DNA from 2 places in the Paraburkholderia sp. EG286B genome. Region 2 is predicted to be linked to the other one. Evidence: predicted binding sites of a transcription regulator. Region 2 holds the regulator's gene; the other holds the start of a gene.
The links. Region 2 encodes FliA, which starts transcription of late flagellar genes. Its sites were predicted from a motif close to CTAAAGTTTNNNNNNNNNNNGCCGNTA; they were not measured.
Positions count from the first base shown of each region.

Region 1: a site for FliA is predicted at 8,667-8,693, ahead of fliD (flagellar filament capping protein FliD). Genes of this name have one in related genera too.

Region 1 covers NZ_JBFRCF010000010.1:273,353-288,750, forward strand. Annotated here, with positions in the region: gene ppk2 (polyphosphate kinase 2) at 1-783, shown strand, start outside; gene AB4Y42_RS23210 (inorganic phosphate transporter) at 868-2,457, opposite strand; gene AB4Y42_RS23215 (diguanylate cyclase) at 2,619-4,244, shown strand; gene AB4Y42_RS23220 (helix-turn-helix domain-containing protein) at 4,288-4,692, opposite strand; gene AB4Y42_RS23225 (hypothetical protein) at 5,496-5,894, shown strand; gene AB4Y42_RS23230 (hypothetical protein) at 5,954-6,568, shown strand; gene AB4Y42_RS23235 (DUF2964 family protein) at 6,592-6,837, opposite strand; gene fliD (flagellar filament capping protein FliD) at 7,158-8,600, opposite strand; gene AB4Y42_RS23245 (YigZ family protein) at 8,758-9,351, opposite strand; gene AB4Y42_RS23250 (hypothetical protein) at 10,155-10,472, opposite strand; gene AB4Y42_RS23255 (acyl-CoA synthetase) at 10,784-12,454, opposite strand; gene AB4Y42_RS23260 (Crp/Fnr family transcriptional regulator) at 12,628-13,380, shown strand; gene AB4Y42_RS23265 (DUF4148 domain-containing protein) at 13,499-13,855, shown strand; gene AB4Y42_RS23270 (peptidoglycan D,D-transpeptidase FtsI family protein) at 13,864-15,398, opposite strand, start outside.
Region 2 covers NZ_JBFRCF010000008.1:285,234-300,631, forward strand. Annotated here, with positions in the region: gene cheD (chemoreceptor glutamine deamidase CheD) at 1-668, shown strand, start outside; gene AB4Y42_RS19740 (chemotaxis response regulator protein-glutamate methylesterase) at 665-1,786, shown strand; gene cheY (chemotaxis response regulator CheY) at 1,917-2,312, shown strand; gene cheZ (protein phosphatase CheZ) at 2,377-3,099, shown strand; gene AB4Y42_RS19755 (DUF2844 domain-containing protein) at 3,412-3,912, shown strand; gene AB4Y42_RS19760 (DUF3443 domain-containing protein) at 3,932-5,206, shown strand; partial or broken gene flhB (flagellar biosynthesis protein FlhB) at 5,447-6,607, shown strand; gene flhA (flagellar biosynthesis protein FlhA) at 6,757-8,856, shown strand; gene flhF (flagellar biosynthesis protein FlhF) at 9,153-11,243, shown strand; partial or broken gene AB4Y42_RS19780 (MinD/ParA family protein) at 11,236-12,018, shown strand; gene AB4Y42_RS19785 (RNA polymerase sigma factor FliA) at 12,375-13,106, shown strand; gene AB4Y42_RS19790 (flagella synthesis protein FlgN) at 13,275-13,718, opposite strand; gene flgM (flagellar biosynthesis anti-sigma factor FlgM) at 13,768-14,112, opposite strand; gene flgA (flagellar basal body P-ring formation chaperone FlgA) at 14,293-15,398, opposite strand, start outside.

The sequences.
Region 1 (15,398 bases), on a different contig from region 2:
GACGAGGCGCGTGCGCTGCGCCGCGTCTATTTCCGCGAGCTGATCCGCCTGCAGGGCGAGCTCGTGAAGATGCAGGACTGGATCGTGAGCACGGGTCACCGGCTCATCGTGATCTTCGAGGGACGCGACGCGGCGGGCAAGGGCGGCGTCATCAAGCGCATCACGCAGCGTCTGAACCCGCGCATGTGCCGCGTGGCCGCGCTGCCCGCACCGAACAACCGCGAGCGCACGCAATGGTATTTCCAGCGCTACGTGCAGCATCTGCCGGCGGGCGGCGAGATGGTGCTGTTCGATCGCAGCTGGTACAACCGCGCGGGCGTGGAGCGCGTGATGAACTTCTGCACCGACGACGAATACGAAGAGTTCTTCCGCTCGGTGCCCGAGTTCGAAAAGATGCTCGTGAGAAGCGGCATCCAGATCGTCAAGTACTGGTTCTCGATCACCGACGACGAGCAGGAAGTGCGGTTCCAGAGCCGCATCGACGATCCGCTCAAGCAGTGGAAGCTCTCGCCGATGGACCTCGAAAGCCGCCGCCGCTGGGAGGCCTACACGCACGTGAAGGAAGTGATGCTGCAGCGCTCGCACATTACCGAGGCGCCGTGGTGGGTCGTGCAGGGCGTGGACAAGAAGCGCGCGCGCCTGAACTGCATTAACCATTTGCTGAGCCAGGTGCCGTATCACGAGATCGAGCACCCGCAAGTCACACTGCCGGCGCGCGTGCATCATCCGGATTACATTCGCCAGCCGGTGCCGCAGGACATGTTCATTCCGGAGATTTATTGAGGGGTTGCCCGCTTTCGCAGCAATCAATCAAATAAGCCGCGCTCCCCTCCCAGGGAGCGCGGCTTTTTTCTGGTCCTTTCGTGCTCAGAACACGTGCTTGAACACCCAATAGAGCGCGCCAGCCAGCACGATCGAAGCGGGCAGCGTGAGCACCCACGCCATCACGAGGCTGCGCACCGTATTCCATTGCAGGCCCGAGCCGTTCGCGGCCATCGTTCCCGCCACGCCCGAGGAGAGCACGTGCGTGGTCGAGACCGGCAGACCGTACACGTCCGCCGCACCGATCGTCACCATCGCCACGACCTCCGCGCAGCCGCCCTGGCCGTAGCTCAGGTGCTGCTTGCCGATGCGCTCGCCCACCGTCACCACGATGCGCTTCCAGCCCACCATCGTGCCGAGCCCCAGCGCGATCGCCACGGCCACCTTCACCCACGTCGGGATGAATTTCGTCGCGTGGTCGATCTGGCTGCGGAAGTTGTTGATGGACTTCAGGTCGTCGGCCGAGAAGGGCACCGCCTTCTGCTTGTCGAGCAGGCGGATCGCTTCGGAAACCACGTACATGTTGTTGCGCACGTTATCGACGACCGATTGCGGCACTGCCGCGAGCGAGCCGTAGCTGCGCACCTGTTCGGTCACCTGGTTCGAGAGCGCGGCGAGCGCGGGCACCGTCGTGCTCGACAGCGTGCGGCGGCCGATGAAGCGTTCCACTTCGGCGCGCGGATCGGCGGGCGCGGCCACGCCGTTCGTGTAGCGCTCGAGCGCGCGCGTGGCGTCGTGCGCGACGGCGATGAAGGTCTGCGTCTGCTCGGCCGTCACGGCGCGGTTCAGCGCATAGGCCGTGGGCACCGTGCCGATCAGGATCAGCATGATGAGGCCCATGCCCTTCTGGCCGTCGTTGGAGCCGTGCGCGAACGACACGCCCGTGCAGGTGAGGATCAGCAACGAGCGGATCCAGAACGGCGGCGGCTCCTTGCCCTTCGGCGCCGAGTAGAGGGCGGGCACGCGCACGACGGCCTTGAGGATGAGCAGCAGCAGGCCGGCCAGCAGAAAGCCGATGATCGGCGAAAAGAGCAGCGACTTGCCCACGCCGAGCGCCTGGCTCCAGTCCACGCCGCTCGTGCCGTTCGCGCCGTGCATGAGCTGGTTCATGAGACCCACGCCGATGATCGAGCCGATCAGCGTATGCGAGCTCGACGAAGGCAGGCCGAAGTACCACGTGCCCAGGTTCCAGATGATCGCGGCAATGAGCAGAGCGAACACCATGGCGAAACCCGCGCTGCTGCCTACCTGCAGGATCAGCTCCACCGGCAGCAGTTGCAGGATGCCGAAGGCCACCGCGCCGGTGGACGTGAGCACGCCGAGGAAATTCCACGCGCCCGACCATATCACGGCGATATTGGGCGAAAGCGAGTGCGTATAGATGACGGTTGCGACCGCATTCGCGGTATCGTGGAAGCCGTTCACGAACTCGAAACCGAGCGCGATCAGGAGCGCGATGCCGAGCAGGATCCAGGGCATCGCCGAGCTTTCGCGCACCGGCGAGAGGTCGTCGGCGAGATGCATCCCCACGTACACGGCGCCTGCGGCGATGACCACGAGGAAGGCGAGCAGGCTGGCGTTGCGCCCGCGTGCGGGGGCCGTGCCCGGTTGCGGTGACAGGGAAAATTCTGGCATGGCAGGCGGGCTCCTGGGGGAGGGAGTGGACAAAGGTTTCGCCTCCGATCCTGAACCGCCCAGGTGTCCGTTTGATGACGGATTCGTGCCAGCCATGCCCGATGCATGCCCGACAGACCGGCGCCCCATCGAATCGCGCCGTCAGCAAGAGGATTGCGCAGATGCCAAAACGGGTTCTTTCGCTGCGTCTTCTGGTGCACCGCTGGGCCCACGCGCGGGCGAAGGCGGCGACGCGCCTGATCGGCAACTATCCCTTCTTCGCGGGGCTTTCCGGCACGCTCGTCGCGACGGTGATGGCGATCCTCACCTACGCGGCGCTCTACGAGGGGCGCGCCGAGGAGCTGCGCCACGCGCAGGAGAACTCGCGCAACCTCGTGCAGCTCATCAGCAACGACATTGCCCGCAACGTGGAGATTTACGACCTGTCGCTGCAGGCCGTGGTTCAGGCGGCGCAGCAGCCGCAGACCTGGAGCATGCCCGAGTCGCTGCGCCAGCGCGTGCTGTTCGACCGGGCGACGGCGGCGTCGAGGCTCGGCGGGGCCTATGTGATCGACGCCACGGGCCATGTGAAAGCCTCGCGCAGCAACGCCTTCGACACTTCACCCGCCGGCATTTCGTTCGCCGACCGCGATTACTTCGTCGCGCAGCAGCGCGACCCGCATGTGGGCCTGTTCTTTTCGAAGCCGTTCCATTCCCGCCTGCGCGGCGGCGCGCTCACGATCGGCCTCACGCGCCGCATCAACGCGCCCGACGGCTCGTTCGCGGGCGTTGCGCTGCTCGGGGTGCGCCTCGACTATCTCGATCAACTGCTCGAGCGCATCGACCTGGGCCCGGGCGGCCACCTCTTCATCCTGATGCGCGACGGCACGCTGCTCGCGAGCAAGCCGCCCTCGACGCGCGGCGCCGGCTCGAGCTACGCGGACCTGCCGAATTTCGCATTTTTTTCGCGTCGCGACGCCGGCACCTATACGCTGCACTCGGCAATCGACGGGGTCGAGCGCATCTACACCTTTGCGCATGTGGGCAACTCGCCGTTCATCGTCGTCGTCGCGCCCGCCGTGGGGGACGTGCTCGCCGGCTGGCGGCGGCGCAGCTATATCGCGCTCGTGATGACCACGGTGTTCGGCGGCGCATGGGTTGCGGTGTCCTGGATGCTCGCCTTCGCGCTGCGCGACAAGGTGGTGGCCGAGGGCAAGCTCTTGCGCCTCGCCGTCACCGACCCGCTCACGGGTCTCGCGAACCGCCGCGCGCTCGACAGCCGTCTCGCGGAGGAGTGGCATCACGCGGTGCGCGAACGCACGCCGCTTTCCGTGCTGTTTTTCGACATCGACCACTTCAAGCTCTTCAACGACACCTACGGACACGCCGCCGGCGACGAGGTGCTGGTGTTCGTGGCCGGGCGCATCGCTGCAGGATCGCGGCGCGCAACCGATCTCGCCGCGCGCTTTGGCGGCGAAGAGTTCGCGGTGGTGCTGCCGGGCACGGCGCTCGACGCCGCGACGCGCATGGCGGAGAAGATCCGCAAACGCATCGAGTCGGACAATCTCACGCTGAGTGGTACGCACCATGGGTGCGTGACGGTGAGCGCGGGGTGTGCGAGCTGCAATCCGCCGGACGGCGGCAGCGGCGCGAAGCTGCTGGCCGCCGCCGACCGCCTGCTCTACGAGGCCAAGGAAGCGGGCCGCAATCAGGTCCGGTCGCAGCAATGGACGGGCGAGGGGGCGCAGCCGCTGGTGGATTCCGAAGCCGGAAGCCGAGGCCGCGATGCACCCGCAACGCGAGGCTGAGGCGCGCCGGCTTGCGTGCGGCGCGCGACGGCCGCCATGCCGTTCAGCGCGCGGACTTCGACAGCCGGTGGCCGAGGCCGAGGTTCGAGACGATCTGCCAGGTATAGACGCGCGAATAGTGCACGCCGAACTGGCGGCCGATCAGCTCGCGCACGCGGCTGTTGGTCCACGCATCGCTCGCAAAGCCATGCTCTCGCGCGGAGCCGTGCAGGGCGCTCGCGATCCAGCCTAGTGCGGCCTGATCGAGCACTGAAGGCCGGCCACCCACGCTCATCTGCTGGAGCGCTGCAAGGCCGCCGTCTTCGACGATGGACTTGTAGCGCCTCACCGTCTGGGCGGAAAGGTGGAGTGAGTCGGCGACGCTATTCACGGTCGCGCCTTCCATCAACATCTGGCCGGCGGCCATTCTTCTCGCGACGCTCGGCAGGTTCTCGGTTCGGGTAAGCATGTGTTCACTCGTCGACGAAAGATTCCGGACACGCGGCAATGCGGATGTGCCGCTCCTGTAACCCTTCCTGCAAGCGGGTCTTGTCGCTTGCCATGGATCCGGCGCCGGTGCGGTGACGCGGGAACCATGACGGACGGCGAAATCGACGCCCGGTGAAGGGCGCTTGTTGCGAAACGCCTCGGTGTTCCGCAGCGGATATTAATAATTGTTTTTGTAGGGAATGTGTATAGCTAGCGGAAAAATAGTCTGCTTGACTTGTGGATAATCCTGAACTAATGAGAAAAAACAACCGACTCGCGTGGGTCAACAATGCGCGCCGCCATTTCGCACCGCTCAGGCAATCCGAAGTTTGCTCCTATTTCAGCCAGTTAACCTGACTTAATTGCTCAACATTGAAAAGCAACACTCTGCGTTGTTTTGTATGACTAATTCAGTATTCAGCATGGATTGAAGTGAGCCAGTCTTATTCAATATGAATTAAATGACGCCGGTCGCACCTTTAGATGTTTGTTAGCGTTTTCGATCTGTGCCGTAAAAGTTAGCCTGATCCGGCAGGGTGATGACGGCTATGGGGCAATTTCAGGGAGTGATTTGCTTTTTTTGTGCAGAATGTTTTCGCAAACATTTCGAATCGATTGCAATGCGGATTGGATTCGAATGAACGAATGCAGAATGCCGGATTCGCCGCGCAGCGTATCGTGTGGCGAAACGGGTCCCTGAATCCCGCGGGCCGCCAAATGCGTCCGTGCGCTTCGTCAAACGATGCGCGGCATGGGCGGCGGCCCGCTTTCTGGCCGCTGCGGATGAATCAAGAACTCGATGAAAAGGTAGGTCGTTTGCTGCGCCGCGCTGCGAGCCGGCGCTCGCTCGTGCCGTACGGCGCGTTTCATGCCCTGTTCGCGGGCGACGTGCCGTTGCGGGTGCGTTACGAAAAGCTCGAGGCGGCCGCGGCCGCGTTGTGCGAGCCACGCGAGGCCGACTATGCCTCGCTGCTCTCGACCGATTCGGGCCTGCCCGGCCCGGACTTCTATACACGCTTCAAGCGCTTGCATACCGAGCGCTACTACGAAACGCTCGGCGCGGACCGGCATCGCATGCTGCGGCTTGCCGAAAAGCGCCAGCTCGCCAACGAGGAACGCGAGCGTGTCTATGCCCATTACCTGCGCTGTGCGGCCGAAGAAGCCTGCATGACCAGCGCTTGATGCGTGCGGGCGGCGCCATGCCGCTCTCTTGCCATTCACGATCCACACAAGGAGGCTTCATGTCCACACGCTACCGTTCTTCGGCGCCGCTGCTCGGCGCCATACTCGTGCTTGCCCTCGGCGTGTCGCCGCAGGTGCCGCTGTTTGCGCAGACGGCGTCCGATGCCGCGCCTGAAAGTGCGCCCAACGCGACGCTACAGATCGGCGAGGTGCAGACCACGGCGACGGTCGTGAGCATCGACGCGGCCACCAATTCGGTCACGCTGCGCGGCGCCCGACGCAACCTGGTGACGGTCGCGGTCGATCCCGCGGTCGGCGACGTGAGCAAGCTCAAGCCCGGCGATCATGTGAACATCCTCTACAAGGAGGCGTTGCTGCTGCGCGCCGAAAAGGTGGCCACGCGGGGCATCCGCTCGCGCGTCGATACGGTCGCTACCACGCCCGCTTCCGGCGGCATGACGGCAACGGCGCGCAGCGTGCAGGTGATCGCGACGGTGGAGAAGATCGACCGCAAGAGCCGCAAGGTCGCGTTGCGCGGACCGAACCGCACGGTCGTGGTGGTGGCGCCGCCGGACGTGCCGCTCGAATCGATCAAGGTGGGCGACAGCATTCGCGCCGACTACGTGGGCGCGACGGCCGTGCATGTCACGCGCGACGGCCAGAACCTGCAGTGAAGCAGTAACGCTGGGCGGCGTGGCTAGTCGGCGCGATTGCGGTCGCGTACGAGGATCGACACGTAGATTGCCGTGCAGACGATGATGACGGCCACGCCGGCAATCACCTTCTGGTGGTCGAAGTTGATGAGGCCGACCACTGCGATGGCGATGCCGGCGGCAGAGCCGAGCGTGCCCATTGCGGCCACGAAAATGCGCACCTTGCTCCAGACGCGATGGCGCCGCTCGGGACCTGCGCCTTCCATAAACCGATGCAGTCGATCAAACATGGCGGCTCTTCCGGGTTGGGTAGAAGACGGTCATGCGGGCGCGAATGAATGCGCGGCCCGGACCAGATCAAGTATAGCCAGCCCATTATTACGCGTTCTTTCAATTGCCTGCGCCCCGGTGCGCCGGAATTCCCGAGCGTTTTTTGCGCGCGTTTAAGTTTGTCTTAATTTTGGCTCGCCATGATGGAGCGGTCGGGTCGATTCGATAGTTCGATTCGCGGTTGTTCTTCACGTCCCCTGTTGGCCGCCGATTCACTCGGCGGCCTTTTTTTCGTCTGCCGTCGACGTTTGCTAGCGTCGATCACCGCACATTCACGCCTTTATTTGTGATTCGTCGCGAGGGCGCCCGCGCTGTTTGCGCCGCCAAAGAGCTGTGTCAGATATTGCTGGTTGTTGTTCATGATCGACATGAGGTTATTGAGCGCGGTGAACTGGCGGTTGAATTGCGCAGTGAGCTGGGTTGCGCGCACATCGAGCATCGACGACTGCTTTTTGATGTCGTCGAGTTCCTTGTTGATGGCTGTGCTGCGCCGCTCGATGATGCCGCTCGACTGCACGTAGGGCGTAATGGCGCTGTTGAGCTTCGTGGTCATGCCGCCGCTGCCGAACAGCGCCGCAATCGCACTGTTGCCCGGTTGCAGCGCTTTCTTGAACGTCTCGTCGTCGATCTCGAGCTTGCCGCTCTTGTCGAGCTTGATGCCGATCTCGCCCAGCGAATGGGTCACGCCGTCGCTGCCCTTCACGCCCGCTGAAACGACCGCGGGCAGACTCGCCGCGAGCGTGCGCGCGATCGAGTCGCCGAGCAGCGCGCCCGCTTGCGCGCTCGTCGAACCGGTCGCGGCCGTGTAGGAGGTCAGCCCGCTCAGGGCATCCACGTAGCTGTTGTACGCCTTCACGAAGTCGCGGATGGATGTGCCCGTCGCTTCGGTGTCGGGCGCGATGGTGAGCGTTTGCTTCGTGCCCACCGAGGCGCTTGCGAGCTTGATCGTGATGTCGCTCACCACGCCCTCGAGCGTGTTGCTCGCGCTCGTGACGCGTGTGCCGTCGATGCGAAGCTCGGCGTCGCTGGCTGCCTCGACTTCGCGCATCTGCGAGGAAGCGAGGCGCGTGTCGACGCCCGCGCCCGCCTGCACGTCGATCGCGTTGGCCGCGCCGGTCTTGTTCGCGGTCAGCACGAGGTGCTGGCCGTCGGCGCCGTTGACGATCGACGCCGTGACGCCTGGGTTGTCCTTCGCCCGGTTGATCGCCGCGACGACGTCGCTGAGCTTGTTGCTGCCCGCAGCGATCGTCAGATGCATGGACTTGCCGCCCATCGAGATGTCGAGGCTGCCTTCCCCGAGCGTCTCGCCCGTGTCGAAGCTGTCCGAGGCGAGCTTATGCGCTGTCGCGAGGCGATCGACTTCGACCGTGAAGCTGCTCGCCACCGCGTTCTTGCCGGCCACCGCGCTCAAGCCCTTGTCCTTCTCACTCGTCGTGACGGTGAAGCGTTGCAGCGCGGCGCCATCCTTGAACGGCTCGAGTGCGGTCTGGAGCGAAGCGAGCGCCGACTTCAGCGTGCCGAGCGCCGAAAGTGTCGTGCTACTGGCGGTCTGCTTCGCGCTGAGGATGGCGCTCGGCCCCGCGATCTTGGCGTTGACGAGCGCCTTGACGAGCTGGTTGACGTCGAGCGTGGAGTTGGTCGCGCCGCTGATGATCGACTGGGCGGCGTCGCTCAGCGCGCTGTTGGCGCTGGCGGTCGTGGTGTTCGTGATCGTGCTTGCCATGAAAGAAGTCCGTTCGTTCTGGTGCGTCGAGTCGACGGAACGCGCAAATGCGCGGCCATGCTTTCATTACGGCAAGCTTTCATGAAACTTTATGAAAGAAATGAAAAGTTTTTGAAAAGTACAGGATCGGTACTGCGGCGGCAGCCAGCCGCCCGCTTCAAACGTGCTCGGGGAAGCCCGAGCGGCCTTGCGTGAGATCAGTCAGCGTGTGGCGCGCAGCGTCCAAGGCGGTAGCGGGCAACTGGATCGTGAGGCGGACCGTCATGGCGTACTGGCTCTCCACGAGCGTGAACTGCTGCTGGTCGATCCAGTGGCGCACGCGGGTTTCGTCGGGATAGCCGAGTTCGACCGTGAGGCGCGCCTGCGCGATGCGCTCGACGCGCTCGGCCCCATGCAGGGCGCTGGCAATGGCGTCGGTATAGGCGCGCACGAGGCCGCCCGCGCCGAGCTTCACGCCGCCGTAGTAGCGCACCACGGCGGCGAGCACGCCGTCCAGGTCGTGATGGCGAAGCACTTCGAGGATCGGGCGCCCGGCGGTGCCGGAGGGCTCGCCGTCGTCGGACATGCCGGACTGGCCGCCCGCTAGCAGCGCCCAGCAAACATGCGTGGCGGTGGGATGTTCGTCGCGCAGGCGGCGGATTTCAGCCATGGCCGCTTCGCGGTCGGCAACGGGAAGGGCGTGCGCGATGAAGCGGCTCTTGCGGATATCGAGTTCCGCCGTGACGGGATGGGCGAGCGTGAAAGTTGGCACAAGCGGGGTGGCACTGCAGGCGAAACCCCCATGTTAACCGATGCTCATGGGTCGGCTTTCGACGTCAGTCCCCATATCTTGCCAGTTTGCGTAATGGTTCTTTGCGTCAGATGCTAGTGACGCCCCGGCCTTGAGCCCGGATAATGCACGGCGTGACGGATCTAGCTCTGGCTGGAGCGAAGCCGAACTCCTCATTCGGTGATCCGTCATAGTTCTTCTCTCGCGGCGCCGCTGCACCGTTCCGGCAGACGCGATTCTCCAGAAGCACAGAAGCCAAAAAAATCCCCGGTCGGACGGTGTCACGACCGGGGGTCACAAGGCTCGCCTGTTCTCAAGAGGCAATCCCACCTTACGTCCGCAAAATTGCGTCCGCAATCGGAAAAAAAACCTGGTGCGCCTGGCACCCGAAGGGCGCTAGTGTTCTCATTCGCGCGCAAAAAAAATCCCGGCCATCTCTGGCCGGGCAATGAGAATACACCGTGCGCTCCGGGGAACGAAACGCCCATCAACGTTACCCGCGGGGCGTGCGGGCGGCAACACTTCCGCATTACCTGCAATTACTAACGTCTGCCTTTCCGGATGCGCCCGGCGTGCGGCGCGGCAGGCCGGATCCGCCGTGTGGCGGGCGTTGCGGTCAATTTGATTCGCATAGCGAACGATATTCGCGCGCCCGCACGCGCGCGGCGAAGTAAGGCGCTGAAATGCGCCGAGGCCGGTCTCCCCAGGGGGAAGACCGGCCTCGGTGTGCCGCTTGAGGGGCCTCCAGAGAAGGCGGCCCCTGGATCACGCGTGCGTCACGCGGATCAGTAACGCGGCGGGGGCGGCGGACGATGGTCGTCGTCGCGGTAGTGCGGGGGACCCGGATCGTGCGGGTGATGGTGCATCCACTCGTCGTGTTCCCAATAGCGGTGGCCGTCGTAATAACGGTTCTCGTGCCAACCGATCGAGACGTGCGCGTCCACCGGCATCATGTGCGGTTGACCGTATTGCGGCGCCGATTCGGCACGCAGCCCATACGGAGCCGATTGAGCGAAGGCGCTCGAGGCGCCCATCAATGCGCCGCCGGCGATCAGTGCTGCGGCGATGGCGCGGGCGGGGGTCTTCCAGCTCTTCGTGTTCATGAGTTACCTCCTCGTTGGTTGCGTCGTCAGTCACGCGGCATCGGGATGCCTTTGTGTCGCGACCACGGTTCAAAGCTTATCGGCCAGAAGCGGAGGAAAACGTGACCACTTGTAAGCTTTCGTTTCATACGATTCTTCATGCAAGAAAGGCCGCTTTGACAGTTGGCCCTTGATGCAGAAAGGATTAAGCGCCGTACCTGACAATCGGGAACAGGCCGTAGAGGGTCGGGTTGTCAACTGACGTTACATTCGGGCGGCGCGGGCCGCCCGAATGCGTCACGTGTACCGGCCAGCAGGCCCCGCTGTCGTTCTTACCGAGGTGTTTTCGGCGCGGGTGTTGCACCAGCCACATCGATCGCGCTTTGCGAACCTAGTTGCGCGCGCAACTCATATTTCTGGATCTTGCCCGTGGCCGTGCGCGGCAGTTCGCCGAAGCGCACGGCGCGCGGCACCTTGAAATGCGCGAGAAAGAGCCGGCAGTGCGCGATGATTTCCTCGGCCGTGGCGCTCGCGCCGGGCCGCAGTTCGACGAACGCGCAAGGCACTTCGCCCCACTTCGGGTCGGGCATCGCCACGACGGCGGCGAGCGCGACGGCCGGATGGCGATACAGCGTGTCCTCCACCTCGATGCTCGAAATGTTCTCGCCGCCCGAGATGATGATGTCCTTGCTGCGGTCGGTAATGCGCACGTAGCCGTCGGGCGTCATCACGCCGAGGTCGCCCGTGTGGAACCAGCCGCCGCGGAACGCCTCTTCGGTCGCGCGCTCGTTCTTCAAATAGCCCTTCATGCAGATGTTGCCGCGGAACATGATCTCGCCGAGCGTTTCGCCGTCGGCGGGCACGGGTTCCATCGTCTGCGCGTTGCGCACGCTCACGCCGCTTTGCAGGTGATAGCGCACGCCCTGGCGTGCGGCGAGGCGCGCCTGTTCCTCGTCGGGCAGCGTCTGCCAGCGCGCCTGCACCGCGCATACGGCAGCGGGGCCGTACACCTCGGTCAGACCATAGACATGCGTGAGTTCGATGCCGATCGCCTTCATCTTCGCGATCACGGCCGGCGCGGGCGGGGCGCCTGCCACCATCGTGCACACCGTGTGAGCGATGCCTTCGCGATACTCCGCGGGGGCGTCGGCGAGCGCGCCCTGCACGATGGGCGCGCCGCAATAGTGCGTGACGCGCTCGCTGCGAATGAGATCGAACACGAGCTTCGCGTCGAACTTGCGCAGGCACACGTTCACGCCCGCACGCGCGGCGACGGTCCACGCGAAGCACCAGCCGTTGCAGTGAAAGAGCGGCAGCGTCCAGAGGTACACGGCGTGCTTGGGCATGTCCCATTCGAGGATGTTGCTCACTGCGTTGAGGTACGCGCCGCGATGGTGATAGACCACGCCCTTGGGGTCGCCCGTCGTGCCCGAGGTGTAGTTCAGTGCAATGGCGTCCCATTCGTCGCGCGGCGGCTCCCAGGCGAACTCGGGATCGCCTTGTTCGAGGAACGCCTCGTAGTCGGTGGCGCGCGGGAAGTACTCGGGGTCGGCGGCCGCGATGTCGGCCACGCTGATGATCCTGAGGTTGGGGAATTCGAGCGCCGCGCGCTGCGCGAGCGCCGCGAATTCGGTATCGACGATCAACGCCTTCGCTTCGCCATGGCGCAGCATGAACAGCATGGTTGCGACATCGAGTCGCGTGTTGAGCGTGTTGAGCACCGCGCCGAGCATGGGTACGCCGAAGTGCGCTTCGACCATCGCGGGGATGTTGGGCAGCAGCACCGCCACCGTGTCGCCGCGGCCGATGCCCGCCTGCGCGAGCGCGCTCGCGAGCCGCCGCGTGCGCGCATAGGTTTCGCGCCAGTCGCGGCGGACCTCGCCGTGGACCACGGCCAGGCGGTCGCCATAGACTTCGGCGGCGCGGGCGATGAAATCGACCGGCGTGAGCGGCACATAATTGGCCTCGCGTTGCGCGAGCCCTTCTTCGTAGGGGTGCAACATGGCGGTGTCTCCGAACGGTTATGGGTTTGTCGATATGATTCGCGCTACCGTAGCAGGGCCGCGCATGCCAGTCTGTCGCCGGCGCGACAGAGCGGGCCGCGACGCACGGTGTGCCCGACAAGATCGACCCAAAGATTGACCTAACCCAGGAAAGCGCGATGTCGCAATCCATTATGCCCCCGGATGGGACACCGCCCGCCCGCGATTCATGGCGCGAAGGCGAGCGCATCGACGCCGCAAACGCCGCGCGCCTGGCGGCGCTATTCGAGCGGTGCGCTTGGTTCCGCGCGCTCGAGCCCGAGCATCGCGAGTGGGTGCTCGCGTCCTCGCATGCGCAGGGCTATGCCGCGGGCGCGATCGTCGCCGCACGCGAAGCGCCCTCGGACTGGTGGCTCGGCGTGAGTTCCGGCCTCGTGAAGCTGGCGATCTTCAATGCATCGGGGCGCGGCTGCACGTTTTCGGGCGTGCCGCACGGGGGCTGGTTCGGCGAGGGGAGCGTGATCAAGCGCGAGCCGCGCAAGTACGACGTGATCGCGCTGCAGCCGTCGCTCGTCATGGCCGTCGCCACCGAGACGTTCCACCGGCTCATGGACTGCAGCCTGCCGTTCAACCGCTTCGTGATTCATCAGCTCAACAACCGCATGGGCGAATTCATCGCGTTGATCCAGAACAGCCGCTTGCTCGACGTGGATGCACGCGTCGCGCAGTCGCTCGCGCAGATGTTCAATCCCTATCTTTATCCCGAGACGGGGCGTGCGCTCGACATCTCCCAGGAGGAGATCGGCATGCTGGCGGGCGCGTCGCGTCAACGGATCAACCAGGCGCTGCAGACGCTCGAGCGCGAGGGGCTCGTCGCGCTCTCGTACAACCGCGTGGACGTGCTCGATCTCGACGGGCTGCGCGCGTTTGGCCGCGACCAGATCTGAGGATCGCAGAACCCTTATCAATCTTGCGAGGTATAGAAGACTCTCTCCCCCGCGAGCCGGTTTTTAGGCGTGGCCGTGCTGCGTAGACTTTGCTCATCGAATACATAAGGAGAGCAAGGTGAAAAACGCAATGCTGCGCGCGGCGCTGGTTTCGATGATGGCGATCGTTCCGGCGGTGTCGTTTGCCCAATCCGCCGGCACGCACAACGGCCCGGTAACGCGTGCCCAGGTGCTTCAGGAATTGGTCGATCTGGAGTCGGTGGGGTACAACCCGGCTTCGTCGAACGACGCCACTTATCCGGAAGATGTGCAGCGCGCCATGGGCCGGCTTGCCGAAAAGCGCGCCAACGAAGCGCGCCTGGCGCAGGAGCAGGTCGCGCAATCGGGCTACGGCGCACCGCCCGCGCAGAACGGTGAAGCGGGTGCGCCCGCCGTGTCGGGCAGTGAGTCGCCGCCCGCTTATCGCCACCATTGATTGAGGCGCTAACCGCGCCCTGAGCCGCCCCGGGTGCCGCTGGCACCCCTGGCGCTCTCGGGGCCGGCGGCGACGTCGGGCGGCACGCCGAGCAACTGCAGCGTGCCGGCCGTCACACCCGAGAACACCGGCCCCGCGACCGTGCCGCCATAGAACGCCTTGCCCGCCGGATCGTCGATCATGACCGCGACGATCACGCGCGGCGCGCTCATCGGCGCCATGCCGACGAACAGCGCCCGATAGCGGTTCTTCGCGTAGCCCGCGCCGATTTGCTTGCGCGCGGTGCCGGTCTTGCCGCCCACCCGATAGCCTTCCACATTGGCGGCGCGCCCCGTGCCGCCGTCGCTCGTCGCCATTTCCAGCATCTTGCGCATCGCGGCGGCCGTGGCCGGCGTCGTGACCACGCGCGCCGCCGACGCGGAGGCACCGCCTGCGCCGCCCGGCGCTTCACGCAGCAGGGCGGCCGGATGCAGCGTGCCGTCGCCGGCGTAGGCCGTGTAGATCTGCGCCATCTGCAAAAGCGAGGTGGACAGGCCGTAGCCATAGGCCATCGTCGCCTGCTCGATGGGGCGCCAGCGCGCCCACGGCCGCACGCGGCCAGGCGCCGCGCCCGGGAACGTGACGCCGGGCCGCTGCCCGAGCCCGTACTCCTGATACTTGTCCCAGATCGTTTGCGCGGGCAGGTTCAGCGCGAGCTTGGCGAGCGCGATGTTGCTCGACTTCTGGATGGCCTCCGCCACGGTCATGCGGCCGTGATTCGAGGTGTCGTGAATCGTCGCGGGGCCGATGCGGTACGTGCCCGGCGCGGTGTCGATGAGGGTGTTCGCGTTGACCTTGTGCAGGTCCATCGCCAGCGAAACGACCACAGGCTTGATGGTCGAGCCGGGCTCGAACGTGTCGACCACGGCGCGGTTGCGCAACTGCTTGCCCGTGAGCCGCGCGCGGTCGTTCGGGTCGAACGACGGCCAGTTCGCGAGCGCGAGGATTTCGCCGTTCTGGGCGTCGAGCACGACGACGCTGCCCGCTTCCGCATGATTCTTCGCCACGGCGGCCTTGAGCTGCGTATACGCGAGCTGCTGCACGCGGCGGTCGATGGTGAGCTGGACGGTGTCGCCGTTGCGCGGCTGCACGCGCTCGCTCGGCTCCGAAACGACGCGCCCGAGCCGGTCGCGGATCACCTCGCGCTGGCCCGGCGTGCCGCGCAGGCGCGCGTTCGCGGCAAGCTCCACGCCTTCCTGGCCGGCGTCTTCGACGTCGGTGAAGCCCACCACGTGCGCAGCCGATTCGCCTTCGGGGTAATAGCGCTTCGAGTCGGCGATCAGGGTGATGCCGCCCGCGCCCATCTCGTCGATGTGCGCGGCGGTTTCGGCATCGACCTGGCGCTTGAGCAGCACGAAGGAGCGGTCGCCGGCAACGCGCCGCTCCAGTTCCGCGAGCGGCATGTCGAGCAGGCGCGCGAGCGGCGTGTGCGCGGCGGCGTCGAGGAGCCGCGGATTCACCCAGACCTCGAAGGTCGCGAGGCTCACGGCCAGCAGCGCGCCGT
Region 2 (15,398 bases):
AGGACCGCACCGCGGGCATCGGCGGCATGAACCACTTCATGCTCCCCGACGACGGCGCGGACTCCGCCCACGCGCTCACCGGCGCCTCCGACGCGATGCGCTACGGCGCCTACGCGATGGAAGTGCTCATCAACGAGCTGATCAAGGCGGGCGGCCGGCGCGAGCGTTTCGAGGCCAAGGTGTTCGGCGGCGCGGCGGTGCTCGCGGGCATGACGACGATGAACATCGGCGACCGCAACGCCGTGTTCGTGCGCCGCTATCTCGCGACCGAGAACATCCGCATCGTGGCCGAGGACCTGCAAGGCTCGCATCCGCGCAAGGTGGCGTTCCTGCCGCGCACGGGCCAGGTGATGGTCAAGAAGCTGCGTCTCTCGCAGGACACGAGCGTGGCCGAGCGCGAACAGCAGCTCGCCGCGCAAACCGCCGAAGCGCGCGCCGAGAGGCTCGCGCGGGCCCGGGCGCGCGTCGAGCTGTTCGGCGTCGGCGGAGCCGGGCGCGCGGGCCCGGGCGCCACGTCGCCGGCAGCAAACGCGGCAGCTCATGCGCCCCAGATTTCCCAATCCCAGCCGCAGGGCGCGCGCCCTCGCATCGAGCTGTTCGGCTCGAGCGTGTCGTCCGCCCTGCGCGCATCCGGTCAAGACAACGCCAGGACAGTAGAGGAGGCGTGAACGCTGTGCAAAAAATCAAGGTTCTCTGCGTCGACGATTCGGCGCTGATCCGCAGTTTGATGACGGAAATCATCAACAGTCAGCCCGATATGACGGTCGTCGCCACCGCGCCGGATCCGCTCGTCGCGCGCGAGCTGATCAAGCAGCACAACCCCGACGTGCTCACGCTCGACGTGGAAATGCCGCGCATGGACGGCCTCGACTTCCTCGAGAAGTTGATGCGCCTGCGGCCGATGCCGGTCGTGATGGTGTCGTCGCTCACCGAGCGCGGCAACGAAATCACGCTGCGCGCGCTCGAACTGGGCGCCGTCGACTTCGTGACGAAGCCGAAGGTCGGCATTCGCGACGGCATGCTCGAATACTCGGAAAAGCTCGCCGACAAGGTGCGCGCCGCCGCGCGCGCCCGCGTGCGTGCGCACCACGCACCCGCTGCCGCACCGGCGGGCGCGGCAGCGCACGCGCACGGCCACGCTGCTGCGCACCCCGCGGGCCCGGCGCCGATGATCAACAACCCGCTCGTCTCGACCGAGAAGCTCGTGATCGTCGGCGCGTCGACGGGCGGCACCGAGGCGATCCGCGAAGTGCTGCAGCCGCTGCCGCCCGACGCGCCCGCGGTGCTGATCGCGCAGCACATGCCGCCTGGTTTCACGAAGTCGTTCGCACAGCGCCTGAACGGGCTGTGCCGTATCACCGTCAAGGAAGCGGAGCACGGCGAACGTGTGCTGCCCGGCCACGCCTACATCGCGCCGGGCCACGCACACCTCTTGCTCGCACGCAGTGGCGCGAACTACATCGCACATCTGTCCGACGACCCGCCGGTCAACCGGCACCGTCCGTCGGTCGACGTGCTGTTTCGTTCTGCGGCGCTGCACGCGGGCAAGAACGCCATCGGCGTGATTCTCACGGGCATGGGCCGCGACGGCGCAGCCGGGCTGCTCGAAATGCGCCAGGCCGGTGCGTACACGCTCGCGCAGGACGAAGCGAGCTGCATCGTGTTCGGCATGCCGCGCGAAGCCATTGCCATGGGCGGTGCCGACGAGATCGCCTCGCTCTCCGACATGAGCCGGCGCGTGATGACCCGACTCGCCTCGATGGGCGACCGGGTTCAGCGCGTCTAGGAAATTGCCGATATAGAGAGATCATGCAGGCCGCAAACGCTTGCTCGATCGCTCGCGATTAATTTATCTGGATAGGCAGTGCGCTTCTCTGGATAATTGCCCGGGTTTTCGCCTGGAGGAATGGAACGTGATGGATAAGGGAATGAAGATTCTGGTGGTGGACGATTTTCCGACGATGCGCCGGATTGTCCGCAACCTGCTCAAGGAACTGGGCTACTCGAACGTCGACGAAGCCGAAGATGGTGCAGCGGGCCTGGCCCGTCTGCGCGGCGGCAACTACGAGTTCGTGATCTCCGACTGGAACATGCCGAACCTCGACGGTCTCGCCATGCTCAAGGAGATCCGCGCCGACGCCAACCTGACGCACCTGCCGGTGCTGATGGTGACGGCCGAGTCGAAGAAGGAGAACATCATCGCGGCGGCGCAGGCTGGCGCGAGCGGCTATGTGGTGAAGCCGTTCACGGCCGCCACGCTCGACGAGAAGCTCAACAAGATTCTCGAGAAGATGGCCAAGACGGGGAGCTGACGTGAACGAGCCCATCAGTGAGCCGTCCGGCGCTCATTCCGGTGAGTGGCCGGAAGCCGATGGCATCGAGCCGCTTCCGCAGCCGCCCGAGTTCGACTTCGCGCCGCCCGCCGCGGGCGAGGCCAGCGAGCTCGCGACGGACCGCATCCTCGCGCGCATCGGACACCTGACGCGCAGCCTGCGCGACTCGATGCGCGAACTCGGCCTCGACAAGCACGTGGAGCGCGCCGCCGAGGCGGTGCCCGACGCGCGCGACCGGCTGCGCTATGTCGCGAACATGACCGAGCAGGCCGCCGAACGCGTGCTGACCGCGATCGACATCGCCAAGCCGCTGCAGGAAACGCTCGAACGCGACGCGAAGGAACTGACGAGCCGCTGGGCGACCTGGTACGATGCGCCGATCGGCCGCGCGGAAGTGCGCCAGCTGATGGACGACACGCGGGCCTTCGTGGATGGCGTGCCGCAAGCCACCGCGGCGACCAACCAGCAGCTCCTCGAGATCATGCTCGCGCAGGACTTCCAGGACCTGACGGGCCAGGTGATCAAGAAGATCATGGACGTGGTCTATCTGATCGAGCAACAGTTGCTCACCGTGCTGGTCGAGAACATCGCGCCGGAGCGGCGCGAGCAGTTCGCGGCAACGGCGGCGGCGCTCGCGGAGACCCAGAGCAGCACGGGCAGCCCCGAAGGCCTGCTCAACGGCCCGCAGATCAATCCGGAAGGCAAGACCGACGTCGTGCAGGACCAGGCGCAGGTCGACGATCTGCTCGCAAGTCTCGGGTTCTGACCCCTAACGTGCAGCTAACCGCTCGGTTAGCTGCCGCATGTAGTCCAAGGCGGGCATACTACTGCTCATGCCTTCGTACCCTGCCGCGAAAAGCGTCGCGGTGGGGCGGCGAAGCATAGCCAGCCGTTGCCCGTCCTGCTGCGTCCCGCCGCGACGTTCCTGCGCGGCCCCGACAGCGTATGGTGCAACGCGCCATCGCAAGAGGGAGGGGACGCCTTGTATCCATACACATCGTTCTGTGGCAAGGCGGTGCGCTCGTTTGCGCGCCGCGCCGCACCCTGCCGCGCGCCCGGCGCGGCGCTTCTCGGTTGCCTGCTTTGCGCGCTGCTCGCGGCGCCGGCGGCTCACGCCGCGTTGGGCGGTGCGCCTATGCCCACGCCGGCGGGCGCGAACGTCAGCACCCTGAGCGCCGCTTCGGCGGCAGCCGCGGCCGGCAACGCCTCGGCCGTTGCGCGCGCAGCGGTGCAAGGCGCGGCCTCTGGCGCTTCCACGACCCCTGCCTACACCGTCCAGCAGACCACGCTCGCCAACGGCACCGTCGTGCGCGAGTACCTCTCGCAGGCCGGCACCGTATTCGGCGTCGCCTGGGACGGCCCGCAGATGCCCAATCTCGCCACGCTGCTGGGCAGCTACTTTCCCCAGTACACGGCCGGCGTGAAGGCGAGCCACGCCGCCGGTCGCGTGCGCGGGCCGGGCGTGGTCGAAAACTCGAACGTCGTGGTGCATTCGGGCGGCCACATGGGCGCCTTCTCCGGGCAGGCATGGCTGCCGCAGGCGCTGCCTGCGGGCGTCAGCGCCTCCGATATCCAGTGACGAGCGGAGGCCGAACGTGCTGACTTCACGCCATTCGCGCAGCGTGTGGCTGCGACCTTTCCGGTTCCTTTCGGGCGCCGCGCTCGTTGCCCTGGTTTCGCTCGTCGCCGCCTGCGGAGGCGGGGGCGGCAGCGGCAACAGCAGTAGCAGCAGCTCGAGCGGCAGCAGTGGCGGCAGCAGCGGCTCCGCGGTTCCCAGTCCCACCCAGCAGCCCACCGCGGCCACCGCCGCGAATACCGTGGGCGTCGTCGTGAACCGCGGACTGACCGGCACGCTGCCCAACATTCCCACCGTCAGCGTGAAGATCTGCGTGGCCGGCACGAGCACCTGCGAGACCGTCGACAACATTCAGGTCGATACGGCGTCGTTCGGCCTGCGCCTGCTCGCGTCGGCGCTGCCGAACCTGCTGGGTTCGCTGCCGACCGCCACGGCCAACGGCGGCACCCTCGCCGAATGCACGGCCTTCGCCGATGGTTACACGTGGGGCACCGTGCGTTCCGCCGACGTCACGATCGGCCGCGAGACGGCATCCAGTATCCCGATCCAGGTGATCGGCGACCTGCCCTCGAACACGGTGCCGTCGGCGTGCGCGGGCTATGGCAACGCGCAGAACACGGTGCAGGACCTCGGCGCGAACGGCATTCTCGGTATCGGCGTGGCACCTTATGACAACCTCGGCCTGTACTACTCCTGCCCGGGCAATACGAACTGCGCCGCAGCGACGGTCACGCAAAACCAGCTGGTGGCCAACCCCGTGCCCAAATTCGGCGCCGACGGCAACGGCGTGATCCTCGAGATGGCCCCCGTGTCCGATAGCGGCGCGCCCAGCGCGACGGGCACGCTCGTGTTCGGCATCGGCACGCAGTCGAACAACGCGATGACCGCCTCGCAAAGCTACAACACGGACTCGTGGGGCAGGCTCAGCGCCACGTTCAACGGGCGCACGCTCCAGGCCTTCCTCGACTCGGGTTCGAACGCGATCTTCTTCGTCGACAGCGCCCTGCCGCAGTGCGGCGGCAATCTCGGCACGTTCTATTGCCCTACGTCCACCCAGTCCTTCAGCGCGGCACTCGTGTCCAATAACGGCGCAACGACAGGCACCGCGACCTTCAATGTCGCGAACGCGAACGCATTGCTCGGCAGCGGCGCGAACTATGCGGCCAACAACCTGGCAGGGCAGTTCGGGTCGGCGGCGGCGCTCGACTTGGGGTTGTCGTTCTTCTATGGCCGCTACGTGTACTACGGCATGGACATGAGCGCGTCCGGCGGCAAGGCGCCGTTCGTCGCGTTCTGAAATCGCGGGCGCTGAGGGTGCGTAGGCCGTGAAGTTGGCGGCCCGCGAGCGCGCGCGCATCGTGTGCCGGCGTTCGCCGATGATGCCGCCCCGGTTCCATCGGCCGAAATACCCTGATTTCCCCGTCCTACTCCGTCAATCGCCGCTTGGCTTGCGCGGCAATAATCGCTGTCACTGAAAAAGGGCGCGCGCCAGCCGCGCAGCCGCGACGAGCGGCGCGTGCCCGCGACCGGAGCATGCGTGGCTGAGGACAGCGACCTCGAGAAAACCGAATCCGCCACTCCCAAGCGCCTGGAAAAGGCGCGGGAGGAGGGGCAGGTTCCGCGTTCCCGGGAGCTGGCGACGTTCGCGCTGCTCTCGGCGGGCTTCTATGGCACGTGGTTGCTCTCCGGCACGATCGGCGAGCATCTGCAGGCCATGATGCGCGGCGCGTTCACGTTCAATCACGCGGGCGCGTTCGAAACCAGCCGCATGCTGATCGGCGCCGGCGTCGCCGCGCGCGAGGGGCTCATGGCGCTGATGCCGGTGCTCGCGCTCACGGGGCTCGCCGCGCTGCTCGCGCCGATGGCGCTCGGCGGCTGGCTCATCTCCACGAAGGCGCTGCAGCCGAACTTCGGCCGCCTCAATCCGGTGTCGGGGCTCGGGCGGATCTTCTCCGTGAACGGGCCGATCCAGCTCGGCATGTCGCTCGCCAAGACGCTCGTGGTGGGCGTGATCGGCGGCTGGGCGCTGTGGAGCCGGCGCGACGAGATTCTCGGGCTCGCCATGCAGCCCGCGCCGCGCGCGTTCGCCGACGCGATGCATCTGATCGGCGTGTGCTGCGGCATGACGGTCGCCGGCATGTTCGTGGTCGCCGCGCTCGACGTGCCGTACCAGCTCTGGTCGTACTACCGCAAGCTGCGCATGACCAAGGAAGAAGTGAAGCGCGAGCACAAGGAAAACGAAGGCGACCCGCACGTGAAGGGGCGCATTCGCCAGCAGCAGCGCGCCGCCGCGCGCCGCCGCATGATGACCCAGGTGCCCAAGGCCGACGTGGTCGTGACCAACCCGACGCACTTCGCCGTCGCGCTCAAGTACGCCGATGGCGAGATGCGCGCGCCGAAGGTCGTCGCCAAGGGCGTGAACCTCGTGGCCGCACGCATCCGCGAGATCGCGGTCGAGAACAACGTGCCGCTGCTCGAAGCGCCGCCGCTCGCCCGTGCGCTCTATTACAACGTCGACATCAACCGCGAAATTCCGGGACCGCTCTACGGCGCGGTCGCCCAGGTGCTCGCGTGGGTCTATCAGCTCAAGCGTTTCCGCGAGCATGGCGGCGACGTGCCGATGGAGCCGACCGACCTCGACGTGCCACCCGAAATGGACAAGGGCGCGATGAGCGACGAAGACGAAGCCAGCGAAGCCGACGAAGCCCTCACCCCCGAGGAGCGCGCGGCCGCCGAGGCCGCCAGTCGCGCCAACGCGGCAAATTCCACGAACGCAAACAACGCATCGAACACCGCTGGTCGCGCCGAAAACAACCCGGCGCGCGACGGCACTGAAGGAGCAACAGAATGAACGCCCGCACCGGTTTCCTCGCGCGGCGCCCGGAGATGCTGCAAGGCACGAATCTGCGCGCGCTGGCGGGACCGATCCTGATCTGCATGATCCTCGGCATGATGATCCTGCCGTTGCCGCCGTTCCTGCTGGATCTGCTGTTCACCTTCAACATCGCGCTTTCGGTGATGGTGCTGCTCGTCAGCATGTACACCATGAAGCCGCTCGACTTCGCGGCGTTCCCGAGCGTGCTGCTGTTCTCCACGCTGCTGCGGCTCTCGCTGAACGTGGCCTCCACGCGTATCGTGCTGCTCGAAGGCCACACCGGCCCGGGGGCAGCGGGCCAGGTGATCGAGTCGTTCGGCCACTTCCTCGTGGGCGGCAACTTCGCCGTGGGTATCGTGGTGTTCGTGATCCTCATGGTCATCAACTTCATGGTGATCACGAAGGGCGCGGGCCGTATCGCCGAAGTGTCCGCGCGCTTCACGCTCGACGCGATGCCCGGCAAGCAGATGGCGATCGACGCCGACCTGAACGCGGGCCTCATCAACGAAGAGGCGGCCCGCAAGCGCCGCAGCGAGATTGCCCAGGAAGCCGAGTTCTACGGCTCGATGGACGGCGCGAGCAAGTTCGTGCGCGGCGACGCCATCGCCGGCCTGCTGATCATGGTGATCAACATCGTGGGCGGTCTGATCGTGGGCGTCGTGCAGCACGGCATGCCGCTCGCCTCGGCGGGCGAGACCTACACGCTGCTGACCATCGGTGACGGCCTCGTCGCACAGATTCCGTCGCTCGTCATCTCGACGGCGGCCGGCGTGATCGTCTCGCGCGTGGCGACCAACGAAGACATCGGCACGCAGCTCACCGGCCAGCTCTTCACGAACCCGCGCGTGCTGATGATCACGGGCACGATCATCGTCATGATGGGCCTGATTCCGGGCATGCCGCACTTCGCGTTTCTGCTGCTCGGCGGCGGCGCGATCCAGCTCGGCCGCACGCTCAAGAAGAACGCCGAGGCGAGGAAGGCGAGCGCCGTGATCGCCGACGCCGCGCCCGCCGCGCTTGCGCCCGTCGAAAACGCCGAAGCGACCTGGGACGACGTGGCGCTCATCGACACGCTCGGCCTCGAAGTGGGCTACCGCATCATTCCGCTCGTCGACAAGAACACCGACGGCGAGCTGCTCAAGCGCATCAAGAGCATCCGCAAGAAGTTCGCGCAGGAAATCGGCTTCCTGCCGCCCGTCATCCATATTCGCGACAACCTGGAGCTGCGCCCGAACGCCTACCGGATTGCGCTGAAGGGCGTGGAGGTGGGCAACGGCGAGGCCTACCCGGGCCAATGGCTCGCGATCAACCCGGGCCAGGTGAGCGCGGTGCTGCCCGGCACGCCGACCACGGACCCGGCATTTGGCCTGCCCGCCGTGTGGATCGATTCGAACGTGCGCGAGCAGGCGCAGGTGTTCGGCTATACGGTGGTCGATTCGAGCACGGTGGTGGCGACGCACCTGAATCACCTCGTCGTCATGCACGCGGCCGAGCTGCTCGGGCGCCGCGAAGTGCAGGCGCTGCTCGAGCGCGTGCAGAAGGACACGCCTTCGCTCGTGGACGACCTCGTGCCGAAGGTGCTGCCGGTCACGACGCTGCAGAAGGTGCTGCAGAACCTGCTGGAAGAAGGCGTGCCGATCCGCGACATGCGCACGATCATGGAATCGCTCGCGGAGCACACGCCGCGCATCACCGACGCCCACGATCTGACGGCGGCGGTGCGCATCGCGCTCGGCCGCGCGATCACGCAGCAATGGTTCCCCGGCAACGCCGACATGCAGGTGATGGGCCTCGACGCGAACCTCGAGCGCGTGCTGTCGCAGACGCTCACCTCCGGCCCGAACCCCGGCCTCGAACCGGGTCTCGCGCATACGCTGCTCGCGCAGACCGAGCAGGCGATGGGGCGCCAGCAGGCGCTCGGCCTCGCGCCGGTGATGCTCGTGCAGCATGCGCTGCGGCCCATGCTGTCGCGCTTCCTGCGCCGCAGCCTGCCGCAGCTCAAGGTGCTGTCGTACGCCGAGGTGCCGGATACGCGCAACGTGAAGGTGGTGAACGTGATCGGGGCGCATTGATCGCGCTGCCGCATCTGGATGAGAAAAAGCCCGCTTCTTGTGGGCTTTTTCGTTAGCCGAGCCGTGGGCGAGCCTTTCTGCGCGTAATTTTTGCCTGCGCGCACCTCCGTCACCGATTCCGCGAATTGCCCGCATTTCTCCGCCCTGATCCACCGATCATGGGGGGCTCACCTTCGAAATAATTCCAACATCGGAAAAGGCCTTGCGTAAGACGCCAGGCCGGCAGCAATCCAGCGCCATTCCAGCAACAGACGACCGGCGGCGGCATTGGCCGCTCACCTCATCAGGGGCTTAGCTTGAACATTCGCAAATTCATCGGTGGCACCAGCCGCGACGCGTTACGGCTCGTACGCGAAGCGCTGGGTGCGGACGCCGTCGTTCTGTCGAACCGTACGCTCGACGACGGCAGCGTCGAAATCGTCGCGCTCGCGGACCGCGATCTCGCGGCGATCGCGCCGGCCGATGCAGCCGCCGCGCAAGGCCTGGGTGGCCTCGTGGCGCAGGGTGGTCAAGGCGCCCCGTTCGCGCAGCCCTCGGCCGCCATGACGCCGATGTCGCGCGCGCCGCGCAGCGCGCCTGGCGCCGCTCCCGCGGCGCTCGCCGCCCCGGTCGGCAGTGCCAACCCCTACGCGAGCGGCATGCCGGACGTGTTCTCCTCGGTGTTCGGCGCGAGCCCGGAAGTGGGCGTCGAAAACGGCGGCGCAAGCGCCGATGCCGATGCCGATGGCGACCACGCCGCCGACACCGCCGTCTCGCTAGGCAAGGAAGCGTCGGCCGCGATCGCGCCGCTTTCGGCTTCGTCGCCATCGTCGCGTGCCGCGGCGGGACAGCAGGCCGCGCAATCGGCGATGCCGCCGACGCTGCAAGCCGCGAAGCAGGCGGCACAATCGCAACAAGCCGTTCCTCATGCGCATTCGCCGCTGCAAATGGCGCTGCAGGCTGCGACCGAGTCGCTCGCCTCGCCGGCCTTTGCGCCATCGTTTGCGTCCACGGCGCCGGCCGCCAACGCCAACGCTCAGGCCGCCGCACGCGAAGCCGCAGCGCGGCTCGAACAGGCCGCCGCCGCGTCGGCGGGCGACACGCCGCGCACGATGGCCGAATCGAACCCCTGGCTGATCGACCACGCCCGCCGCATCGCGAACCAGCAGAACGCGCCGCGCGTGCCGGGCATGACGCCCGCCGCCGCCGCCGCGCGCGGCCTCGGCAGCGTCGCCGACCCGGTGTTGCCGCCCGACGTCGACGCCAGCACGCCCGACTGGGCGCTCGAGGCCGCTCATGTCGCCGCGCGCCGCGCCGCGCAGCGCCTCGGCCACGGTCCGGAGGCCGCCGGCCCCGCGCCCGGCACTCGCAATGCGCAGGGCGCCGATGCGGCGCAAACCGTGAGCGAAGCGATCCGCGCGCGCATCGAGCAGGTCGTCAACGAAACCGTGATGAACGAGCTCGCCTCCATGCGCGGCATGATGGAAGAGCAGTTCGCGGGCCTCCTGTGGGGCGAGCGCCAGCGCCGCAGCCCGGTGCAGGGCGCGCTCACCAAGCAGCTGTTCGCCGCGGGCTTCTCGGCCCAGCTCGTGAAGATGATGATCGATCGCCTGCCCGACGTGCAGACCGAAGAGGCCGGCATGGAGTGGCTCCAGTCGGTGCTCGAATCGAACCTGCCCGTGCTCGAAGACGAAGAAGCGCTGATGGAGCGCGGCGGCGTGTTCGCGCTGATGGGCCCGACGGGCGTGGGCAAGACCACGACCACGGCGAAGCTCGCCGCGCGCTGCGTGATGCGCTTCGGCGCGAGCAAGGTGGCGCTGCTCACCACCGACAGCTACCGGATCGGCGGCCACGAGCAACTGCGCATCTTCGGCAAGATCCTTGGCGTTTCGGTGCACGCGGTGCGCGACGGCGCGGACCTCCAGCTCGCGCTCACCGAACTCAAGAACAAGCACATCGTGCTGATCGACACGATCGGCATGAGTCAGCGCGACCGCGCCGTGGCCGACCAGATCGCCATGCTGTGCGGCGCGGGCCGCCCGGTGCAGCGCCTGCTGCTGCTCTCGGCGACCAACCACGGCGACACGCTCAACGAAGTCGTGCAGGCCTACCAGAGCGAAGACGCACCGCTCACGGGCTGCATCCTCACCAAGCTCGACGAGGCGACCAACCTCGGCAGCGCACTCGACACCGTGCTGCGCTACAAGCTGCCGGTGCATTACGTCTCGACGGGCCAGAAGGTCCCCGAGAACCTTTATGTGGCGACGCGTCGCTTCCTGATCCGCAGTGCCTTCTGCATTCCGCGAGAGAGTTCGCCGTTCGTGCCGCACGAAGACGATATCCCGGCGCTGCTGTCGGCACTCTCGACGCGTTCGAATTCGCAGGCTCCCGAGGTCAGGTTTGGATAAGTTCGTAATCGATCAGGCAGAAGGGCTGCGGCGGCTGCTCGCGCGCGAAGGCTCGCGCGTGGTCGCGGTGACGGGCGGTGCAGGTTCGCCCGGGCGCACGACCACGGTGGTCAATCTCGCGGCGGCGCTCACCGCGCAGGGCAAGGACGTGCTCGTGATCGACGAGTGTCTGGGACCCCGCTCGGTCTGTGCGCTGGTGGGCGGTGTGCGGGGCGCAGGCAACTTCGCCGCCGTCATGCGCGGCGAGCGTACGCTCGACGAAGCTGTGGGCCGTCATGCGCTCGGCTTCGGCGTGCTGGCCGCCTCGCGCGACAACCGTGCGCAGTACACGGCCGCCCAGCTGCAGAAGGTCATTTCGGGTCCCGCGGACATCGTCCTGATCGACGCGCAGCTCGACGCCGACGGCGCGCTTTCGCCGCTCGCCATGCACGCGCACGACGTGCTGATCGTGATGCGCATCGGTGCGCAGTCGATCACGGACGCCTACGCGTGCATGAAACGGCTGCACTTCGCGCATGCGATCGCGCAGTTTCGCGTGCTCGCGAATCATGTGGCGAACGCCAGCGACGCGCAGGCCGCGATCGAGAACCTCGCGGGGGTGGCGAGCCGCTACCTGAGCGTGTCGCTCGACAGCGCCGGCAGTGTCGCCGCCGATCAGCACATGGCGCAGGCGCTCAGGCTCGCGCGCTGCATCGTCGATGCGTTTCCGTCGACGGCCGCCGCGCGCGATTTCCGCCACGTGGCCGCCGAACTGCCGCACTGGCCGATGCGACCCGCGGTCTCGGCGTGCTCGCCGGCCACGGCGCGCGCCAACGCGTTGTTCGGCGCGGCGCACGAAGAACATGAAGCGGCGGGCGACGCACCCGCCGACGATCTGGATGGCGCGCCGCAAGCCGGCGTCCAGCCACACGCTACCCATGCAACAGACGCCGCACACAGCACGCTCGCCGCGAACGCCGATTTGTTCGTTGCGGCCGTGACGGGTGTGCATCCCGCACCCAACGCAACATCCGCGTCCGCGTCGTCCCATGCGGGCTGGCGGACCGAGACGCCCGCGCAGCGGACGTCGCCGCAGCACGTCTGACGTGCGCACGACGACGCCAATCAGGGAGATGAGAAGTGGAGAGCACGATGTATAACGCTCAAGGAAAGATTTCGCAGGCCGACGTGCTCGCGAAGTACGCGCCGCTCGTGAGGCGGCTCGGCTTGCAGCTCGTCGCCAAGATGCCGGCGAGCGTGGACCTCGACGACCTGATCCAGGCCGGCATGATCGGCCTGCTCGACGCGGCCAACCGCTACAAGGAAGATCAGGGCGCGCAGTTCGAGACCTATGCGAGCCAGCGCATTCGCGGCGCGATGCTCGACGAGCTGCGCAGCAACGACTGGCTGCCGCGCAGCCTGCGCCGCACCTCGCGTGAAGTGGAAAGCGCGGTGCACAAGGTGGAGCAGCGGCTCGGGCGCTCGGCCAGCGAGACGGAGATCGCCGAGCATCTGAGCATGCCGCTCGACGAGTATCAGAGCATGCTGCAGGAACTGCACGGCAGCCAGCTCATCTACTACGAAGACTTCGACCGTTCCGCCGAGGACGAACCGTTCCTCGACCGCTACTGCGTCGATCATTCGGACCCGCTCTCGGCGCTGCTCGACGACAGCCTGCGCGGCGCGCTCGTCGAGGCGATCGACCGGCTGCCCGAGCGCGAGAAGCTGCTCATGTCGCTCTATTACGAGCGCGGCATGAACCTGCGCGAAATCGGCGCGGTGATGGAGGTGAGCGAGTCGCGCGTGTGCCAGCTGCACAGCCAGGCGGTGGCGCGCCTGCGCACGCGGCTGCGCGAGATGTCGTGGGCCGGCCAGGAGAATTGAGGCGGTAGACGCTCCGCGCGGCTGCCAGCGCGGACCGGGTGCGGTGAAAGAGCCGGAGTGCGAGAGCGCTCCGGCTTTTTTGTTGATGGACGGGACTCGCGCAAAACAAAAAAGCCGAAGCATCACTGCTTCGGCTTTTGTCTTTGGGCGAACGACGTGCGTGCGCGCTTACAGCCCGAACGCCGGCAGCCGCCCATCGGGACCGTACAGCATCGAGCCGTTGCCCGTTTCGCCGCGCAGGATCGACAGCGCGCGGCGGTTATGTTCCATGCGCGTGCGGATCATCATGCCGATGGTGAGATTCTTGCGGCGGGCGCGCTCGGTCGAGCCCTTGAGCAGCGCCCACTGGCTTGCCAGACGCGCGTCGCCGTCGCAGGCCATTTCGATGCCCTTGCGGCCGCCCGGCAGGCCGAGGCCGGCCAGTTGCGCGTCGCGCGCTTTTTCGAGGCCCGCGAGACGCTGCGTGAGCGTCGTCTTCTGCTCGACGATCTGCGGCAGCGCCTCCATGCCGTCGGCCGACACGAGCGCCTTTTCTTCATAGGCGAGCAGCGACGCGAACGCCTCGACCGTGGCGTGTTCGTCGATCAGTGTGGCCAACAGGGCATCTTTCATTGCAAGGCACCAAAAAAGCGAGGTTTGCGCGGCGCTCGCGCATCGGGCGTCAGTTGCCCGACGTCGGCTTCATGAGGTCGCGCGCGGTCTGGATCACGCCGTCGGCGATCTTGCCGGAGTCGATCTGCAACGTGCCGTTGCGGATCGCGTCCTTGATCGACTGCACGTGCGCCGTGTCGATGTCGGCGGAACCGCTCGCCGCGAGCGAGCGCATCGTCGACGAGAGCGACGAGAGGCTCACGTTCGCGCCGCCTTGGGCGGCGGCGGTCGTGCTGCCTGCCGCGCCGGAGGTGGCCGCGGTGTCGGTGCTTACGCCGGTCGAATCGGCTTGCGAGCGCGCGAGGCCATCCTGCAGCGTGCGCGGATCATTGCGGGTGGAGGAGTCAACTTTCACGATGGGCATTCCTGATCGATTTGACCTTGATAACGGCACAGGTCGGGCCGAACTTTAGCCGAAAATCCCACCGTTACATGCTGTTACGTGTGCTGGCGCACCAAGCCGGAAACGGCCGGATCGGGCCGTTGGACGAGGCTCTGCACACCCTGATCCGGCCCTTACCAGCGCTTACCGGCCCTAGATCTGCACCTGCACGGTACCCGCGTCCTTGACCACGCCCGAGATGATCTGGCCGCCGCTCGTGCGCACGCGCACCTGCTGGCCGGGCTCGGCGTTGTTGAGCGCGCTGCCCTCGGCGGAGATCGTGAAGTTGCTGCCCACGGCGATCACCTTGACCGTCTGGCCGATGACGACCGAGGCGGCGCTGCGCAGCATGTCGGTGCGCAGCGGCAGTCCCGCGGAAATGCGCGCGAGCGCGACGGCGCCCGTCGCCTGGTTCGGATCGGTGATGATGGTCTGCGGCAGGTTCGCGAGGTCGCCCGCGCGCGGCATGAAATCGGCGGCCGAAAGCGCCTCGCCCGCGCCGATCTGGCGCGAGGCCACGTAGTAGGTCACGTCCACGGCAATGCGCGCGCTCACATAGAGCGTCCACGGCTTCGCGCCGATGCAGCGCACGCCCACGGTCGTGTGTCCGTAGGTGCGCGCGCCCGGCGGCATGAACGGCTCGAGTGACGTGCAGGCCGCGAGGCCGCGCGGAAACACCGGCGCGACCGTGATGCCCACGTGGCCCGGCAAGCCTGCCGACTGCTGCTGCAGGAAGGCGAGCGCGGCGGCGCGGATTGATTCTCCGTCCTGCTGGCCGGGCGGCGTGGCCTGCACGTTCGTGGCGACGGCGCTGGTATTGGGGTTCGGCGGCGCGCTGGTGCTTGCGCTGGCAACCGGCTTCGCGCCCGCGAGCGCCGCTGCGCCCGCGTCCACGACCACCGGGGCGACGCGGTTCGCGGCGGTAGACAGGTTCACGCGCTGCAGCGCGCCCGCGTTGTTCGCATTGGCCGCCGGCACGCGCATGGGCTGGGCGCTCGCACCCGGCGCGGGAACCGTGACGATGCGCGGCGCGTCGCCCTGGGGCGCGCGCTCGCCGGGACCCGGAATCGTGATCATGCCGTTCGACTCGACACCCGCGCGCGCATCCTCGGGCACGCCGTGCGAATTCAGATCGGCATAGCTGGCCGCGCGCAGCGGCGCGGCCTCGGTGGCGGGAGCACTGCTGGCCGCAGCCGCGGCGGGCTTCTTCGCCGTGCTGGTGAGCAGCGCGTTCATCTGCGCGGCGTCGGCGCCCGCGC